One region of the Variovorax sp. LjRoot84 genome, then DNA from elsewhere that is predicted to be linked to it. Evidence: riboswitches for the same ligand, from Rfam matches in the RefSeq annotation. Region 1 holds a riboswitch; the other holds the start of a gene.

The links. Region 1 has a riboswitch for S-adenosylhomocysteine ahead of ahcY (adenosylhomocysteinase). Riboswitches for the same ligand answer to the same signal wherever they lie in the genome.
Region 2: it holds a riboswitch for S-adenosylhomocysteine, as region 1 does, so the genes downstream of both, metH (methionine synthase) here and ahcY (adenosylhomocysteinase) in region 1, are expected to answer to the same signal.

The regions. Positions count from the first base shown of each region.
Region 1 covers NZ_CAXUTE020000001.1:950,422-958,873, reverse strand. The annotation lists gene metF (methylenetetrahydrofolate reductase [NAD(P)H]) at 1-270, opposite strand, end outside; gene ACSQ9I_RS04790 (TlyA family RNA methyltransferase) at 248-1,045, opposite strand; gene ahcY (adenosylhomocysteinase) at 1,055-2,482, opposite strand; S-adenosyl-L-homocysteine riboswitch at 2,547-2,614, opposite strand; gene ACSQ9I_RS04780 (hypothetical protein) at 2,715-3,332, shown strand; gene ACSQ9I_RS04775 (peptide chain release factor 3) at 3,402-5,030, shown strand; gene ACSQ9I_RS04770 (HAD-IIB family hydrolase) at 5,030-5,818, shown strand; gene trxC (thioredoxin TrxC) at 5,825-6,262, opposite strand; gene ACSQ9I_RS04760 (tripartite tricarboxylate transporter substrate binding protein) at 6,270-7,226, opposite strand; gene ACSQ9I_RS04755 (histone deacetylase family protein) at 7,331-8,377, opposite strand; gene uvrA (excinuclease ABC subunit UvrA) at 8,377-8,452, opposite strand, start outside.
Region 2 covers NZ_CAXUTE020000001.1:278,689-287,140, forward strand. The annotation lists gene hutG (N-formylglutamate deformylase) at 1-461, shown strand, start outside; gene ACSQ9I_RS01450 (homocysteine S-methyltransferase family protein) at 515-1,561, shown strand; gene ACSQ9I_RS01455 (SH3 domain-containing protein) at 1,678-2,547, shown strand; gene ACSQ9I_RS01460 (LysR family transcriptional regulator) at 2,552-3,442, opposite strand; gene ACSQ9I_RS01465 (PACE efflux transporter) at 3,543-3,980, shown strand; S-adenosyl-L-homocysteine riboswitch at 3,991-4,070, shown strand; gene metH (methionine synthase) at 4,092-6,851, shown strand; gene ACSQ9I_RS01475 (ArnT family glycosyltransferase) at 6,851-8,452, shown strand, end outside.

The DNA of each region.
Region 1 (8,452 bases):
GACGCCCATGGCCTTGAGCTCCGCCAGCTGCTCGCGCACCGTGCTGCGGGTGGCGCCGATGCAGGAGAAATGGCAGGCGGCATCGACACCTTCGCCGAGGATCTCGCGCACCGTGCCGAAGGTGCCCTCGTGCGTCGAGCCGCCGGCGCCGTAGGTCACCGAGCAGAACTCGGGCTGCCGCACGTAGAGCTGCTGGCGCACGGTGCGCAGCTTGGCCGCGCCTTCGGGCGTCTTCGGCGGAAAGAATTCAAAGCTCAACGGAAGGCGCACGGCCGGCTCCTGGTTCGCCGTTCGCACGAACGGCATGGATGAAGAATTCGCGGTTGCCGTCGCCGCCCGTGATCGGGCTGTCGAACCACGCTGCAACGCGCAGGCCGAGCTCCGCGCACGCCGTGCGCAGGCGCTGTTCGACCACTGCAAAAAGCGCCACATCGCGCACGATGCCGCCCTTGCCGACCTGTCCCGGCTGCAACTCGAATTGAGGCTTGACCAGCATCAGAAGTTCACCGGCCGGTGTGAGAAGCGGTATCAGCGCGGGCAGCACCAGCGTGAGCGAGATGAACGAGAGATCGCCGACGATCAGATCGAAATGCGTGTAGTCGGGCGAAGCATCGGCCCAGGCGGACGCGTCGAGCGTGCGCGCATTGACGCCTTCGACGGCGGTCACGCGCGCATCCTCGCGTATCCGTGCATGCAGCTGGCCATGGCCCACGTCCACGCCCACCACATGCGCGGCGCCGCGCTGCAGCAGGCAGTCGGTGAAGCCGCCGGTCGACTGGCCGACGTCGAGGCAGCGCTTGCGCTGCACGTCGATGCCGCTCGCAGCGAGCGCGCCTTCGAGCTTGAGCCCGCCGCGCGAGACGTAGCGCGCCTCGGCCGCATCGACGAGCTCGAGTTCGGCCGTCTCCGGCACCTCGTCGCGGTTCTTGCCGACCACGCGCCAGGTCGTGCCGTCGCGCCAGCGCAGGCCGCCCGCGATCAGCCGCACGGCCTGCGAGCGCGAGGCGGCCAGGCCGCGTTCGACGAGCAACTGATCGGCGCGCACGCGCTCCGCTCAATAGCGGTAGGTGTCCGGCTTGTAAGGGCCGTTCTTGTCCACGCCGATGTAGGCGGCCTGTTCGTCGGTCAGCTCGGTCAGCATCGCGCCGACCTTCTTCAGGTGCAGGCGCGCCACCTTCTCGTCGAGGTGCTTGGGCAGCACGTAGACCTTGCCGGCCTGGTAGGCATCGGGCTTGGTGAAGAGCTCGATCTGGGCGATGGTCTGGTTGGCGAAGGACGAGGACATCACGAAGCTCGGATGGCCCGTGCCGCAGCCCAGGTTCACGAGGCGGCCCTTGGCCAGCAGAATGATCTTCTTGCCGTCCGGGAAGGTGATGTGGTCGACCTGCGGCTTGATCTCTTCCCACTCGTACTTCTCGAGCGAGGCGACGGCGATCTCGTTGTCGAAGTGGCCGATGTTGCAGACGATCGCCTGGTCCTTCATCGCGGCCATGTGCTCGTGGCGGATCACGTCGCGGTTGCCGGTGGTGGTCACGAAGATGTCGGCCTTGTCGGCGGCGTACTCCATGGTGACGACCTTGTAGCCTTCCATCGCGGCCTGCAGCGCGTTGATCGGGTCGATCTCGGTCACCCACACCTGAGCGCTCAGCGCGCGCAGGGCCTGGGCCGAGCCCTTGCCCACGTCGCCGTAACCGGCCACGCAGGCGACCTTGCCGGCGATCATCACGTCGGTGGCGCGCTTGATGCCGTCCACCAGCGATTCGCGGCAGCCGTAGAGGTTGTCGAACTTGCTCTTGGTCACCGAGTCGTTCACGTTGATGGCGCGGAACAGCAGCGTGCCCTTGGCGCTCATCTCGTTCAGGCGGTGCACGCCGGTGGTGGTCTCTTCGGTTACGCCGATGATCTCGGCCGACTTGCGCGTGTACCAGGTCGCGTCGACGGCCAGCTTGGCCTTGATCGCCGCGTAGAGGATGCGCTCCTCGTCGCTGGTCGGGTTGGCCAGCACGCTCTGGTCCTTTTCGGCCTTCTGGCCCAGGTGCATCAAGAGCGTGGCGTCGCCGCCGTCGTCAAGAATCATGTTCGGGCCTTCGCCGGCCGAGCCCTTGGGACCGAAGTCGAAGATGCGGTGGGTGTAGTCCCAGTAATCTTCGAGCGACTCGCCCTTGATCGCGAACACCGGCGTGTTGGTGGCCGCGATGGCGGCGGCGGCATGGTCTTGCGTCGAGAAGATGTTGCACGAGGCCCAGCGCACGGTGGCGCCCAGCGCCTGCAGGGTTTCGATCAGCACTGCGGTCTGGATCGTCATGTGCAGTGAGCCGGTGATGCGTGCGCCCTTCAGGGGCTGGCTCTTGGCGAATTCTTCGCGGATGGCCATCAGGCCGGGCATTTCGGTTTCCGCGATGCGGATTTCCTTGCGGCCCCAGGCGGCAAGGGAGATATCGGCGATGGCCTGGTCGGCGGTGGACTTGAGAACGGCGCTCATGTGGACTCCAAAACAAGTTTGAATGATGCCGCTGTGTTCGGGGGACGAGACTCACCGCGAGAACAGCGGGTGAGCGTGGTTGCGAAGGGGTCCGAGCCTCACGCCTGGCGGCGCTGCAACGCTCCTCGGAAGCGGCATTTTAGCGCGTGCCGCTTTTCCGTCGCCAGCGGCGATTTGCGGATCGGCCTAGACTGCAACGCCCCCCAACCGCCGCCCTCGCGGCCCCATCATCATGTTCAAAGTCAAGCTCTTTGCCGCATCGTTCGTGATTGCCTTGTCCGCCGCGGCGGCGGCGCAGGAAACCGTGCGCGTGCGCGGCGTCATCGCGCGTGCCGATGCGAATTCGCTGACCGTGAAGGACCGCAGCGGCGAAACCGTCACGATGGTGCGCCCTGCCGACATGAACGTCTCCGAAGTCATTCCGCTCACGCTGGCCGACATCAAGCCGGGCAGCTTCGTCGGCGCCGGCGCCGTGCCGCAACCCGACGGCACGCAGCGCGCCGTGGAAGTGCTTGTGTTTCCGGAGGCCGCGCGCGGGACCGGCGAAGGCTTTCGCCCCTGGGACCTGATGCCCCAGAGCACGATGACCAACGCCACCGTGGCGCAGCTCGAAGCGGCGCCGTCCTCAGCGCCGGGCGGCCACAAGCTGCTGCTCAAGTACAAGGACGGCGAGCAGACCGTCATCGTGCCGCGCGGCACGCCGGTCGTGACCTTCAAGCCGGGCAATACGGACCAGGCGGCCCTGGTGGTGCCGGGCGCCAAGGTGGTGATCACCGCGCAGGTGAAGGAAGGCAAGCCCACCGCGCTGCGCATGCTGGTCGGGCGCAATGGCTTCACGCCGCCGATGTGACGGCTCGTTAAAATTGCGGGCTTTGCCGCCAGCAGCCCGCGCCCGTGAGCGCGCTCCGCGTTCACCCCCATGACCTTCGCCTCCGAAACCCGCCGCCGCCGCACCTTCGCGATCATTTCCCACCCCGACGCCGGCAAGACCACGCTGACCGAGAAGCTGCTGCTGTTCTCCGGCGCGATCCAGATCGCCGGTTCGGTGAAGGCGCGCAAGGCCTCGCGCCACGCCACCTCCGACTGGATGGAGATCGAGAAGCAGCGCGGCATCTCGGTGGCCAGCTCGGTGATGCAGATGCTCTACCGCGAGCACGTGATCAACCTGCTCGATACGCCGGGCCACAAGGACTTCTCCGAAGACACCTACCGCGTGCTGACCGCGGTCGACTCGGCCCTGATGGTGATCGACGCGGCCAACGGCGTCGAAGCGCAGACGCGCCGCCTGATCGAGGTCTGCCGCCAGCGCGACACGCCCATCATCACCTTCGTCAACAAGATGGACCGCGAGGTGCGCGAGCCGCTGGAGCTGCTCGACGAGATCGAGCGCGAACTCGGCATGCCCTGCGTGCCGATGACCTGGCCGGTGGGCCAGGGCAAGAGCTTCGGCGGCATCGTGAACCTGCGCACGCAGGCGATGACGGTGTTCGAGTCGGGCAGCGAACGGCTGCCGCAGGACTTCGAAGCCATGCCGCTGGCCGAGCGCGAAGCGCTGCAGAAGCGCTTCGGTCACGAGTTCGACACCGCCATGGAGAGCATGGAGCTCGCCACCGGCGCCTCGCCCACCTGGGACCGCGTGGCCTTCCTCGCCGGCAAGCAGACGCCGGTGTTCTTCGGCTCCGGCGTCAACAACTTCGGCGTGATGGAAGTGCTCGACGCGCTGGTCGACCTCGCGCCGCCGCCGCAGCCGCGCACCAGCACCACGCTGGTCAACCGGCAGCCGGTGGTCAAGGAGATCCAGCCAGAAGACAAGGACTTCGCCGGCGTCGTTTTCAAGGTGCAGGCCAACATGGACGCCAATCACCGCGACCGCATCGCCTTTGTGCGCATGGCCTCGGGCAAGTACACGCCGGGCATGAAGCTCAAGGTGCAGCGCACCGCGAAGGAGCTGCGCCCCACCAGCGTCGTGACCTTCATGAGCCAGCGCCGCGAGGCGGTGGAAGAGGCCTATGCGGGCGACATCGTCGGCTTCACCACCCACGGGGGTGTGCAGTTGGGCGACACCATCACCGACGGCGCCTCGCTGCAGTTCACCGGCCTGCCCTTCTTCGCGCCCGAGCTCTTCATGACCGTGATTCTCAAGAACCCGCTGCGCACCAAGCAGCTGCAGCAGGGCCTGGCCCAGCTCGGCGAGGAAGGCGCGATCCAGGTGTTCCGGCCCGAGGTCGGCGGGCCGATGCTGCTGGGCGCCGTGGGGCAGCTGCAGTTCGAAGTGGTGCAGCATCGCCTGAAGACCGAATACGACGCCGACGTGCGGCTGGAAGGCTGCCAATACACCGGCGCGCGCTGGATCACGGCCGACACGCCGGCCGAGCTGCGAGCCTTCACCGACGCCTACCCGGCGCGCATGGCACTCGACGCAGCGAACACGCTGGCTTACCTCTGCACCTCACCCTACGACGTGCGGCTGGCGCAGGAGCGCTTCCCGAAGATCCATTTCCATCCGCTGCGCGAGCATGCGGGGCTTGCACTTCAAACGGCCGGTTGATGCTCCCACTGAGCGCATGGCCCACTGAAGATCGCCAGCAAATCGCAGGCGTCCTTACCGACATCGACGACACGCTGACCACCGAGGGCGCCATCACGTCCGATGCGCTGCAGGCGCTGCACGACCTGAAGGCGGCTGGCCTGCCGGTGATCGCGATCACCGGCCGTTCCGTGGGCTGGAGCGAGCCCTTCGCGCCGGTCTGGCCGGTCGATGCGATCGTTGCAGAGAACGGCGCGGTGGCGCTCGCGGCTTCACCGTCGGGTGCGCTCGACAAACGCTACCGCCAGGATGCCGCGACGCGCAGCGCCAACTTCGCACGCATGCAGCAGGCCCTGGCGCGCGTCGAGCGCGAAGTGTCGGGCGCCAGGCGCGCCACCGACTCGCCGGGCCGCGAGACCGACATCGCAATCGACCACAGCGAATTCGCGCACCTGGGCGAAGCGCAGATCGCGCAGGCGGTGCAGATCATGCGCGCCGAAGGCATGAACGCGACGGTGAGCTCGATCCACATCAACGGCTGGTTCGGCGACCACAACAAGTGGGTCGGCGCCTGCTGGATCGTGCGCGAGCTCTTCGGCCGCGACCTGGGCGCCGAGCTCGATCGCTGGGTCTACGTGGGCGACTCGACCAACGACGTGCTGATGTTCGAGCGCTTCCCGCACAGCGTGGGCGTGGCCAACATCCGCCGCTTCGAGCCGCAGCTGACGACGCTGCCGCGCTACATCAGCGCCGGCGAGCGCGGCGCCGGTTTCGCGCAAGTGGCGGCCGCGCTGCTCGACAGCCGCTGAAGCGGCCTAGCGAAGCTGCGCCTGCGCCCAGCGGACGATGTCGGCGCTACCCATCGCGCCCGCCTGCCGCGCAATCTCGCGCCCGCCGCTGAACAGCGCCAAGGTGGGAATGCTGCGGATGCCGAAGCGCGCGCCCAGCGCCGGCACAGCTTCGGTGTCGACCTTGGCCAGGCGGAACTGCGGCTCGAGCCGGGCGGCGGCCTGCTCGAAGGCGGGTGCCATCTGGATGCAGGGGCCGCACCACGGCGCCCAGAAATCGACCAGCATCGGGATCTCGTTGCGGCCGAGATGGCGGTCGAAGGCGGCTTCGTCCAACGCCGTGGAGTGGCCGACGAACAGCGGCCGGTGGCATTTGCCGCAGTCGGGCGCGCTCCCCAGCTGCGCACTGCGCACGCGGTTGGTCGTGTGGCAATGCGGGCAGACGACGTGCAGCGATTCGGTCACGGGGCGCTCACTGCGGCTTGGCGAGCCCCAGCTTCTCGATCAGTGCCTTCTCGCGCGTGAAGGTGGTCTGGGCGAACTTCGTGTAGTCGGCCGAGCTCATGTAGATGGGCAGCATGTCGTAGCGGCCCAGCGATGCGACGTAGCTGGGCTCTTCCATCGCCTGCTTGAAGGCGTCGTGCAGCTTCTTCACCACCTCGGGCGGCGTACTCTTGGGCGCGCCGATGCCGAAGGGCGAGTTCTGCACGATGTCCAGGCCCAGCTCCTTCAGCGTCGGCGCATCGGGGAACTTGGCCAGTCGCTTTTCGCCCCAGGTGTTGAGCACACGCAGCTTGCCTGCCTCCACCTGCGGCGCGAAGCCGGTACTGTCGGCCGCAGCCATCAGCTGGCCGCTGAGCACGGCGAGCATCAGGTCGGCGCTGCCCTTGTAGGGCACGTGCTGCAGCTCGATGCCGGCCTTCTGCGCGATCAGCTCGGTCGTGAGGTGGGGGCTGGTCAGGTTGCCGGTCGAGCCATAGGTCAGCCTGCCGGGATTGGCCTTGGCATAGGCGACGAAGTCCTTCCATGTCTTGAACGGACTGTCGGCCGGCACGACGATGCCGAAGGCGTAGCCGGTGACGTTGATGACGTAGCTGATGTCCTTGACCGGGTCCCAGTTGATCTTGGTCGTGTAGGGCAGGCGGAACACGCCGAGCGGGATCTGGGCGATGGTGTAGCCGTCGGCAGGCGCGGTCTGCAGCGCCTGCGCGGGCAGCGTGCCGCCGGCGCCGGGCTTGTTCTCGACCACGACCTGCTGGCCGATGATCTTCGAGGCGTTCTCGGCCAGCTGCCGCATCGTGATGTCGGTCGGGCCGCCCGCGGGGAAGGCAATCACCAGCTTGATGGGCCTGCTCGGGAAGGCCTGCGCATGGGCGGCGGTGGCCGCGAAGCCGAGCAGGGCGAGGCACAAGAGAGAACGACGAAACATGAGACGGGCTCCGGATTGCAGGGGCAGCCATTTGGCAGCGCGCGCCTCGCGAGGGCAATCGGGTTTCACCCCGGGGCGCGTCGCGCAGGCGTCAGCGCCGCCGTTCAGCCGGCGCGCTGCATGAAGCCGTCGAGCACATTGACCGCGTTGGTACCGACCTCGGCGACCGCATAGCCGCCCTCGAACACGAACACGGTCGGCAGGCCGGCGTGCGCCAAGTCTTCGCCGATGCGCAGGTAGTCGGGCGTGGCGAGCTTGAAGCCGGCGATCGGATCGCCCTCGAAGGTATCGAGCCCGAGCGACACGACCAGCGCGCCCGCCCGGAAGTCCACGATGCCGCGCAGCGCGCTCTGCAGCGCCTCGCGCCAGCGCGCGAAGCCGGTGCCGCGCGCAAGCGGCAGGTTGCGGTTGAAACCCAGCCCCGCGCCCACGCCCTCTTCGTCGGCATAGCCCAGGTAGTAGGGGTACTCGGTGTGCGGGTCGCCGTGGATGCTGGTGAACTGCACGTCGGCGCGCTCGTAGAAGATGGCTTGCGTGCCGTTGCCGTGGTGGTAGTCGATGTCCAGCACCGCGACCCGTTCGACGCCGGCGTCGCGCAGCGCCTGCGCCGCGATCGCCGCGTTGTTGAGGAAGCAGTAGCCGCCGAAGAAGTCGGCGCCCGCGTGATGGCCCGGCGGACGCGTGAGCGCGAAGGCGGCGCGCTCGCCGCGCAGCACATGCGCCGCGGCGGAGAGCGCACAGCCGGCACCGGCCCGCGCCGCCGTCCAGGTGCCTGCAGTGAGCGGCGAGCCCGAGTCGTACGAGAACAAGCCCAGGCGCGCCGGGAAGCTCGCCGGCAGCACGTCGGAGCGAAAGGTACGGATCGGCCAGTACGACGGCAGCGCATCGCGGGCCGCATTGGCAGGATCTAGCGCGACCCATTCGTCCCAGGCGCCTGCAAGGAATTCGAGATAGCGCGGCGCATGGACGCGCGCGATGGCCGCGTCGTCGAACTCGGCAGGGCCTTCGATCGGGCCGAGCCCACGCTCCTTCAGTTCCCGCAGCACGTAGTCCGCACGCGCCGGCACCTCGAAGCAAGGCACCAGCTCGCCGCGGAACATCTCCACCTTGCCGTGGTGCAGCACGTGCTGGTCGTTGTAGACGGTGAGCATCAGGCTTCCTTGCGCGCCCGGACCGGCACGGCCGGCTGCACCGGCACAGGTGGCACAGGTGGCACAGGCAGCTTC
Region 2 (8,452 bases), 670 kb from region 1:
CCGAGATCGCAGCGCGCGTCGACGCGATCTGGCGCCCCTACCACCGGCAGCTGCAGGCCGAGCTCGACCGCCTGAAAGCCGCCCACGGCACCATCGCGCTGTGGGATGCGCACTCGATCCGCTCGGTGCTGCCGCGCTTCTTCGAGGGCCGGCTGACCGACCTGAATCTCGGCAGCGCTGACGGCGCGAGCTGCGATCCGGCGCTGGCCGCCGCGCTGCTCGGCATCGCGACCTCGAACCCGGCCTACACCGTGGCGCTCAACGGCCGCTTCAAGGGCGGCCACATCACGCGCCAGTACGGCAACCCGGCCGCCGGCGTGCACGCGGTACAGCTCGAAATGACGCAGGCGAGCTACATGCAGGAGAAGCTGCCCTTCGACTACCTGCCCGAAGTCGCGGCCGGCGTGCAGCCGCAGGTGCGGCGCATGATCGAGGCGGTGCTCGATTTCGTCGAGCAATAGAACCGATAACCGCCCACGGGCCGGGCCATGGCGCGCTTTCTACAATCCGGGGCATGAAGCCCCTCGTCTACACCCGCGCCCAGCAACTGCCCGGCATCCTGGCCGAACGCATCGCCATCCTCGACGGTGCGATGGGCACGATGATCCAGCGCTTCAAGCTCAGCGAGGCCCAGTACCGCGGCGAGCGCTTCAAGGACTTTCCGCGCGACGTCAAGGGCAACAACGAGCTGCTCTCGCTGACCCGCCCCGACGTGATCCGCGACATCCACGAAGGCTATCTGGCCGCCGGCGCCGACCTGATCGAGACCAACACCTTCGGCGCGACCCGCATCGCGCAGGAGGACTACAAGATGGCCGAGCTGGCGCGCGAGATGAACCTCGAATCGGCCCGCATCGCGCGCGCCGCCTGCGACAAGTTCAGCACGCCCGACAAACCGCGCTTCGTGGCCGGCGCCCTCGGCCCGACGCCCAAGACCGCCAGCATCAGCCCCGACGTGAACGACCCCGGCGCGCGCAACGTGAGCTTCGAGGAGCTGCGCGCGTCCTATTACGAGCAGGTCGAGGCGCTGGTCGAAGGCGGCGCTGACGTGCTGCTGGTCGAAACCATCTTCGACACCCTCAACGCCAAGGCCGCGCTGTTCGCGATCGACGAGTACTTCGAGGCCAGCGGCGAGCGCCTGCCGCTCGTCATCAGCGGCACCGTGACCGACGCCTCCGGCCGCATCCTCAGCGGCCAGACCGTGACCGCCTTCTGGCACAGCGTGCGCCATGCGCGGCCGCTGGCCATCGGCCTCAACTGCGCGCTGGGCGCGGCGCTGATGCGGCCCTACATCCAGGAACTGGCGCGCGTGGCCGACGACACCTTCATCAGCTGCTACCCCAACGCCGGCCTGCCCAATCCGATGAGCGAAACCGGCTTCGACGAAACGCCCGAGGTCACCTCGCGCCTGCTGCACGAGTTCGCGGCCGAGGGGCTGGTCAACATCGTCGGCGGCTGCTGCGGCACCACGCCCGACCACATTGCCGCCATCGGGCGCTCGGTGGCGCCGCTCGCGGGGCGCACGCTGCATCGCGCGGCCGCGTATCCCGAAGCGGCCTGAGGTAAAGAAGCACCCTGGCGGTGCACGTCTTTGCGCGGCTGGCCGTTGCTGAGGGTAGGCCGTGGCTGATTGACAACATGTCGAGCGCGCGTAGCCTGAGCGCAAAGGAACATCCCATGAACAAGCTCGTCCAGCGATGGATCGGCATCGGCACCATCGCCCTGGTTCTGCCGGTCGCCGCGGCGGCGCAGGAGGCCTTCGCCCGCGGCACGGTCAATCTGCGTGCTGGCCCCTCGGGCGACTACCCGCTGGTGGCGCGACTCGGCCATGGCCAGCCCTTCGAGGTGCTCGGCTGCACCAGCGGCTATGCATGGTGCGACGTGGTGCTGCCCGACGGGCTGCGCGGCTGGGTCTATGCCGCCAACATCGACTACGCCTACGATGATGACCGGCGCGTGCCCCTGGCCACCTACGGCGCCATCATCGGCGTGCCGATCGTCGGCTTCACGATCGGCAACTACTGGAGCAACCACTACCGCGACCGCCCCTGGTACGGCGAGCGGCGCTGGTGGGGCGACCACCATCCGCCGCCGCCCGTCGCCGGCTGGCGCCCGGTGCCGGCGCCGCGGCCGGACTGGCGGCCCAATCCGTGGCGCGACCCCGGCTACGCGCATCCGGGACCGGGCTTCCGTCCGCAGCCGCAGCCGGGCTGGCGGCCTTCGCCAGGGCAGCAGCCACCGCCGGATCACGGTGTCCGGCCGCCGCGTCCCGACCGCGGTTTCCGACCGCCGGAGCACGCCGGCCCGCCGAACGTGCATCCGGGCCGACCGCCGGACGTGCATCCGGGTCGTCCACCGGACGTGCATCCGGGTCGTCCACCGGACGTGCATCCGGGACGTCCGCCGGCCATGAATCCGGGCCAGCCGGGCGTTCGTCCGCCGGCTGCCCTGCCCGGCGCCGAGGCGCGGCAAAGGCAACTGGACCGGATCAACCGCGCGCCGCCCGGCACGACGCCGGGGGACAGCAGGCCAGGCGGCGGCCTGTAGCGCTCTAGGGCTTTTTCTTGCGCGCGATCAGCGCGACGAAGCGCTGCGCGCCCAGGCCCAGCGGGCGCTCGCGCGACCACACCACGTCGACCCACAGGTCGAGCCCGTTCGACAGGTTCTCGAACGGAATCTCCACCAGCGCGCCGGCCGCCACGTGCGGCCGCGCGAAATTGCGCGGCAGCCAGCCCCAGCCCAGGCCGGCCGTGATCAGGCTCAGCGCGGCCAAGGCGTTGTCGGTGCGCCAGACATGGCGCGCAAAGACGAAGCGCGGGTCGCTGGTCGCGAGATCGCGCCCGGCCACCACGATCTGGCGCGTGGTCGTCAGGTGCTCCTCGCGCAGCCGGCCGCCGGCCGCGGCCAGCACCGGATGGTCGGGCGCCATCACGGCCACCATGGTGTCGCTGGCCACTTCCTGAAAGCCCTCGCGGCCGTCGAGGCTGGGCCGCTCGAAGACCAGCGCCAACTGCGCGCGGCCGCTGTGCAGCAGCGCCAGCGCATCGGCTTGCGGCGCCGCCAGCACCTCGACTTCCAGCAGCGGGTATTCCCGCGCCAGCGCGGCCAGCGGCGCGCTCCACGGCGCGGCCAGCAGCTCGGGCGCGATCGCGAGCGTGAGCCGGTTCTCCAGGCCCTGCGTCAGCGCCAGCGCCTGCACCTGCAGCTGCTTGAGCTGCGCGGCGAGCAGCCGCGCCTGCGGCTCCAGCGAACGCGCCGCGGCCGTCGGCTGGGGCTCGCGGCCGCCGCGGTCGAAGAGCGGCAGGTCCAGCTCGGCCTCGAGGTTCGCGATCGCCATGCTCACCGCCGAGGGCACGCGGCCGAGCGCCCGCGCGGCGGCCGAGAAGGAGCCGTGGTCGAGCACGGCCAGAAACACGTGCACGTTGTCGCTGGAAAAACTCATGGCAACGGCCTTTCAATAATTCTGAAAGAAGATGACTTTTTATATCAGATGAGCGCACATAAAGTAGGGGCCAAACCGCCAATCCAAACAGGAAGATTTCATGCAAGGGCTCAAGCGCCGCGTCGTCTACATCACGCTCTACGAAGGTCTCGCCATCGTCGCGGCCAGCGCCGGACTGGCGCTGATGTCGGGGCAGGGCATGGGCCACTCGGGCGTGCTGGCCGTCATCGCCTCGGTCATCGCGATCCTCTGGAACCTCGCCTTCAACACCCTGTTCGAGCGCTGGGAGTCGCGCCAGGCCGTGCGCGGCCGCAGCTTGCGCCGCCGCGTCGCCCACGCGATCGGCTTCGAGGGCGGCCTGGTCGCCTTCCTGGTGCCGGTCTTCGCCTGGTGGATGGAGGTGAGCCTGTGGCAGGCGCTGGTGATGGACCTGGGCCTGGTGGTGTTCTTCCTGGTCTACACCTTCGTCTTCAACTGGGCCTTCGACCTGCTGTTCGGCCTGCCCGCATCGGCCGCCGGCGTGGCCCAGCCGGCGTAAAATCCGCGGCTCCCAAGGAGCGTTGCAGCGCGGTACCTTCCATCCGAAGCGTCCGCGTCAGGCTTGGGCTTGCAACGACGCTCGCCTGACCCACGTTCCGCAGGTGAGCCCATGTCCTCCGATCCGTCTTCCGTCCCTGTTCTCCCGGTTCCTCCGATGAAGCTGTCCGGCCTCGAGCCGGTGCAGATCGGCCAAGGCACGCTCTTCGTCAACATCGGCGAGCGCACCAACGTCACCGGCTCCAAGGCTTTCGCCCGCATGATCCTCAACGGCCAGTTCGAGGAAGCGCTGGCGGTCGCGCGCCAGCAGGTCGAGAACGGCGCGCAGGTGATCGACATCAACATGGACGAGGCCATGCTCGACAGCAAGGCCGCAATGGTGCGCTTCCTGAACCTGATCGCCAGCGAGCCCGACATCGCGCGCGTGCCGATCATGATCGACAGCTCCAAGTGGGAGGTCATCGAAGCCGGCCTGCGCTGCATCCAGGGCAAGGGCATCGTCAACTCGATCAGCATGAAGGAGGGCGAGGCCCAGTTCAAGCACCACGCGACGCTGCTGCGCCGCTACGGCGCGGCCGCGGTCGTGATGGCCTTCGACGAGCAGGGCCAGGCCGACACCTACGAACGCAAGATCGAGATCTGCGAGCGCGCCTACCGCATCCTGGTCGACGAGATCGGCTTCCCGCCCGAGGACATCATCTTCGACCCCAACATCTTCGCGATCGCCACCGGCATCGAGGAGCACAACAACTACGCGGTCGACTTCATCAACGCCACGCGCTGGATCAAGGAAAACCTGCCGGGCGCCAAGGTGTCGGGCGGCGTCTCGAACGTGAGCTTCAGCTTCCGCGGCAACGACCCGGTGCGCGAAGCGATCCACACCGTGTTCCTCTACCACGCGATCAAGGCGGGCATGGACATGGGCATCGTCAACGCCGGCATGGTGGGCGTCTACGACGACCTCGAACCCGAGCTGCGCGAGCGCGTGGAAGACGTGGTGCTGAACCGCCGCCCCGACGCCGGCGAGCGCCTGGTCGAAGTGGCCGAAACCGCCAAGAGCGGCGCCAAGGACGAGAGCAAGAAGCTCGAGTGGCGCGGCACGCCCGAGCACCCGGTGCACGTGAACCAGCGGCTCTCGCATGCGATGGTGCACGGCATCACCGACTTCATCGTCGAGGACACCGAAGAGGCCTACCAGCAGATCCTGGCCAAGGGCGGCCGGCCGCTGCACGTGATCGAAGGCCCGCTGATGGACGGCATGAACATCGTCGGCGACCTGTTCGGCCAGGGCAAGATGTTCCTGCCGCAGGTGGTGAAGTCGGCGCGCGTGATGAAGTCGGCCGTGGCCCACCTCATTCCCTACATCGAGGAAGAGAAGCGCCAGGACGAAGCCGCGGGCCGCGACGTGCGCACCAAGGGCAAGATCATCATCGCCACCGTCAAGGGCGACGTGCACGACATCGGCAAGAACATCGTGACCGTCGTGCTCCAGTGCAACAACTTCGAGGTGGTGAACATGGGCGTGATGGTCCCGTGCCACGAGATCCTGGCGCGCGCCAAGGTCGAGGGCGCGGACATCGTGGGCCTGTCGGGCCTGATCACGCCCAGCCTCGAGGAGATGCAATACGTCGCCGGCGAGATGCAGAAGGACGAGCATTTCCGCATCAAGAAGATCCCGCTGCTGATCGGCGGCGCCACCACCAGCCGCGTGCACACGGCGGTGAAGATCGCGCCGCACTACGAAGGGCCGGTGGTCTACGTGCCGGATGCCTCGCGCAGCGTGAGCGTGGCGCAGTCGCTGCTGTCCGACCAGGCGGCGGCCTACATCGACGAGATCAACGCCGACTACGACAAGGTCCGCCACCAGCACGCCAACAAGAAGCAGACGCCGCTGTGGCCGCTGGCGAAGGCGCGCGCCAACAAGACGCCGATAGCCTGGTCGAATTACCTGCCGCCGGTGCCGAAGTTCATCGGCCGGCGCGTGTTCAAGAACTTCGACCTGACCGAGCTCGCGAAGTACATCGACTGGGGGCCGTTCTTCCAGACCTGGGACCTCGCGGGCCCGTTCCCGGCGATCCTGAAGGACGAGGTGGTCGGCACCGAGGCCGTGCGCGTGTATGCCGACGGCCAGCGCATGCTCAAGCGGCTGATCGAAGGGCGCTGGCTCAGCGCCAGCGGCGTGATCGGCTTCTGGCCCGCCAACACCGAGAACGACGACGACATCGTGCTCTACACCGACGAATCGCGCACCGAAGCCGCGCTCACCTGGTACGGGTTGCGCCAGCAGACCGAGAAGCAGGCCATCGAAGGCGTCATGCGCCCGAGCCGCTGCCTGGCCGACTTCGTCGCGCCGCGCGAGAGCGGCCTGAAGGACTACGTCGGCATGTTCGCCGTCACCGCCGGGCTCGGCGTCGAGAAGAAGGAGAAGTACTTCGTCGACGACCTCGACGACTACTCGGCCATCATGCTCAAGGCGCTGGCCGACCGGCTGGCCGAGGCCTTCGCCGAAGCGCTGCATCACCGCGTGCGCACCGATCTCTGGGGCTATACGCCCGACGAGGGCTTGAGCAACGAGGACATGATCGGCGAGAAGTACCGCGGCATCCGCCCCGCGCCGGGCTATCCGGCCTGCCCCGACCACAGCGTGAAGCGGCCGATGTTCGACCTCCTGAACTGCGCGGACATTGGGATGACCCTGACGGAGAGCCTCGCCATGATGCCCGCCGCCAGTGTCAGCGGCTTCTACCTGAGCCATCCTGAGGCGACCTACTTCAACGTCGGCAAGATCGGGCACGACCAGTTGCAGGATCAGGCAGCGCGACGCAAGCAGAGCGAAGCGGATCTCGAGCGGCTGCTGGCCCCCAATCTCTGATGCTTCAGAAACTGATGTTTGCTGCCGCGCACTATGCGGCGCTGGCGATCTTCGTTGCCGGCTGCTGGGGCTTCGGGCGGGTGGTGCAGTCGCGCATGGGTTCGCCGGTGCGCCACGACGTCTGGCTCGAGACCGCGATGGCCACCGCGCTCGGCGTCGGGGTCTTCATCTGCGCGTTCCAGCTGCTCGGCATCGCGGGCGCGTTCGACACCGCCGGCGTGCTGCTGCTGGCCGCGATCGGCTTTGCGGCGGCGTGCGTGCAGTTTCCGGCATGGAGGCGGGAGGTGCGCGCCTTCGACCCGGGGCTGCCCCTGTCATGGGTCGACAAGGCGGGCCTGGTCGCGCTGGCGCTGGTCGCGCTGCCGACGCTGCTGGCGCCGCTGGCGCCGCCGGCCGCCTTCGACGAGTTGATGTACCACCTGCCGTATGCGCGCGAGGTGGCGCAAAGCGGCTCTCTCGGCATCCATGAGTGGCTGCGCTATCCCTGGTTTCCGTACAACTACAACCTGCTCTATGCCGCCGCGCTCTTGGTCGGCGACGACGTGTTGGCGCATTTCCTGAACGCGCTGGCCGGCTGGCTGTCGGTGTGGATGGTCTACCGCCTGGGCGTGCTGCACCTGAACCGCGTGCTGGGCTGCGCGGGCGCCGCCATCTGGCTCGGCATGGGCGACTATTCGAACGCCTTGATCGACACGGGCGTCGCGCTGTTCGTGCTGGCGGCCTGCACGGCCCTGTGGTGGTGGCGCGAATCGCCACCGGAGCAGGGCCCGCGCTGGCTGGCGCTGGCGGCTTTCTTCCTCGGCCTCGCGGCGGGCTCCAAGTACCAGGCGCTGACCTTCCTGCCGCTGGTGGCCTCGTTCGTGATCCACCGCGAACGGCGCCCGGGCGTCTGGGCCGTCGCGCTGCTGTGCTTTCTCGTTCCCTGCATCTACTGGTACGCGCGCAATGCCGTGATGACGGGCGATCCCTTCAATCCCATCGGCGCGAAGCTGTTCGGCTTCAGCAACTGGAACCTGGCCGACTACAAGAACCAGCTCGACGACGTGCGCATCCATGCCGCCTTTCCCAGCCTCCTGATCTGGCCCGTGGTGCTCGCGCCTCTCAGCAAGGCCTGGCGGCGCTCGCCGGCCGTGCACGCCGCGATCATCTTCTGCGCCTACTCGGTGCTCGTGTGGGCGCTGACCTCGCGCTACCCGCGCTACTTGACGGCTTCGTTCCCGCTGATCGCGCTGATTGCGGTGCTGGGCTGGCAGGTGCTGCTCGGCTGGATCGTGGCGGGGCTGCGCTGGCTGCTGCCGGCAGCCGGCCGCGTGGGCTGGCCGGCGCGCGCGGGCAGTCTCTTCGTCGTTGTCTTTCTGGCAGCGCTCGCGGCGGTGTCGGTCCGGCATACCGCGCGCGCGCTCACCAAGGTGTCGCCGACGCCCGAGACGCGGGAGGCCTTCCTGCGGGCCAACGTGCCCGGCTATGCCGTCATGAACTACCTGCGCGAGCACGCCATCGGCCGCGTCTACCAGATCGCGCTGAGCGAGGCGATCTACTACGGGCCCAACCCGATCTGGGGCGACGCGCTGGGACCGTGGCGCTACACGGACTTTCTTCCT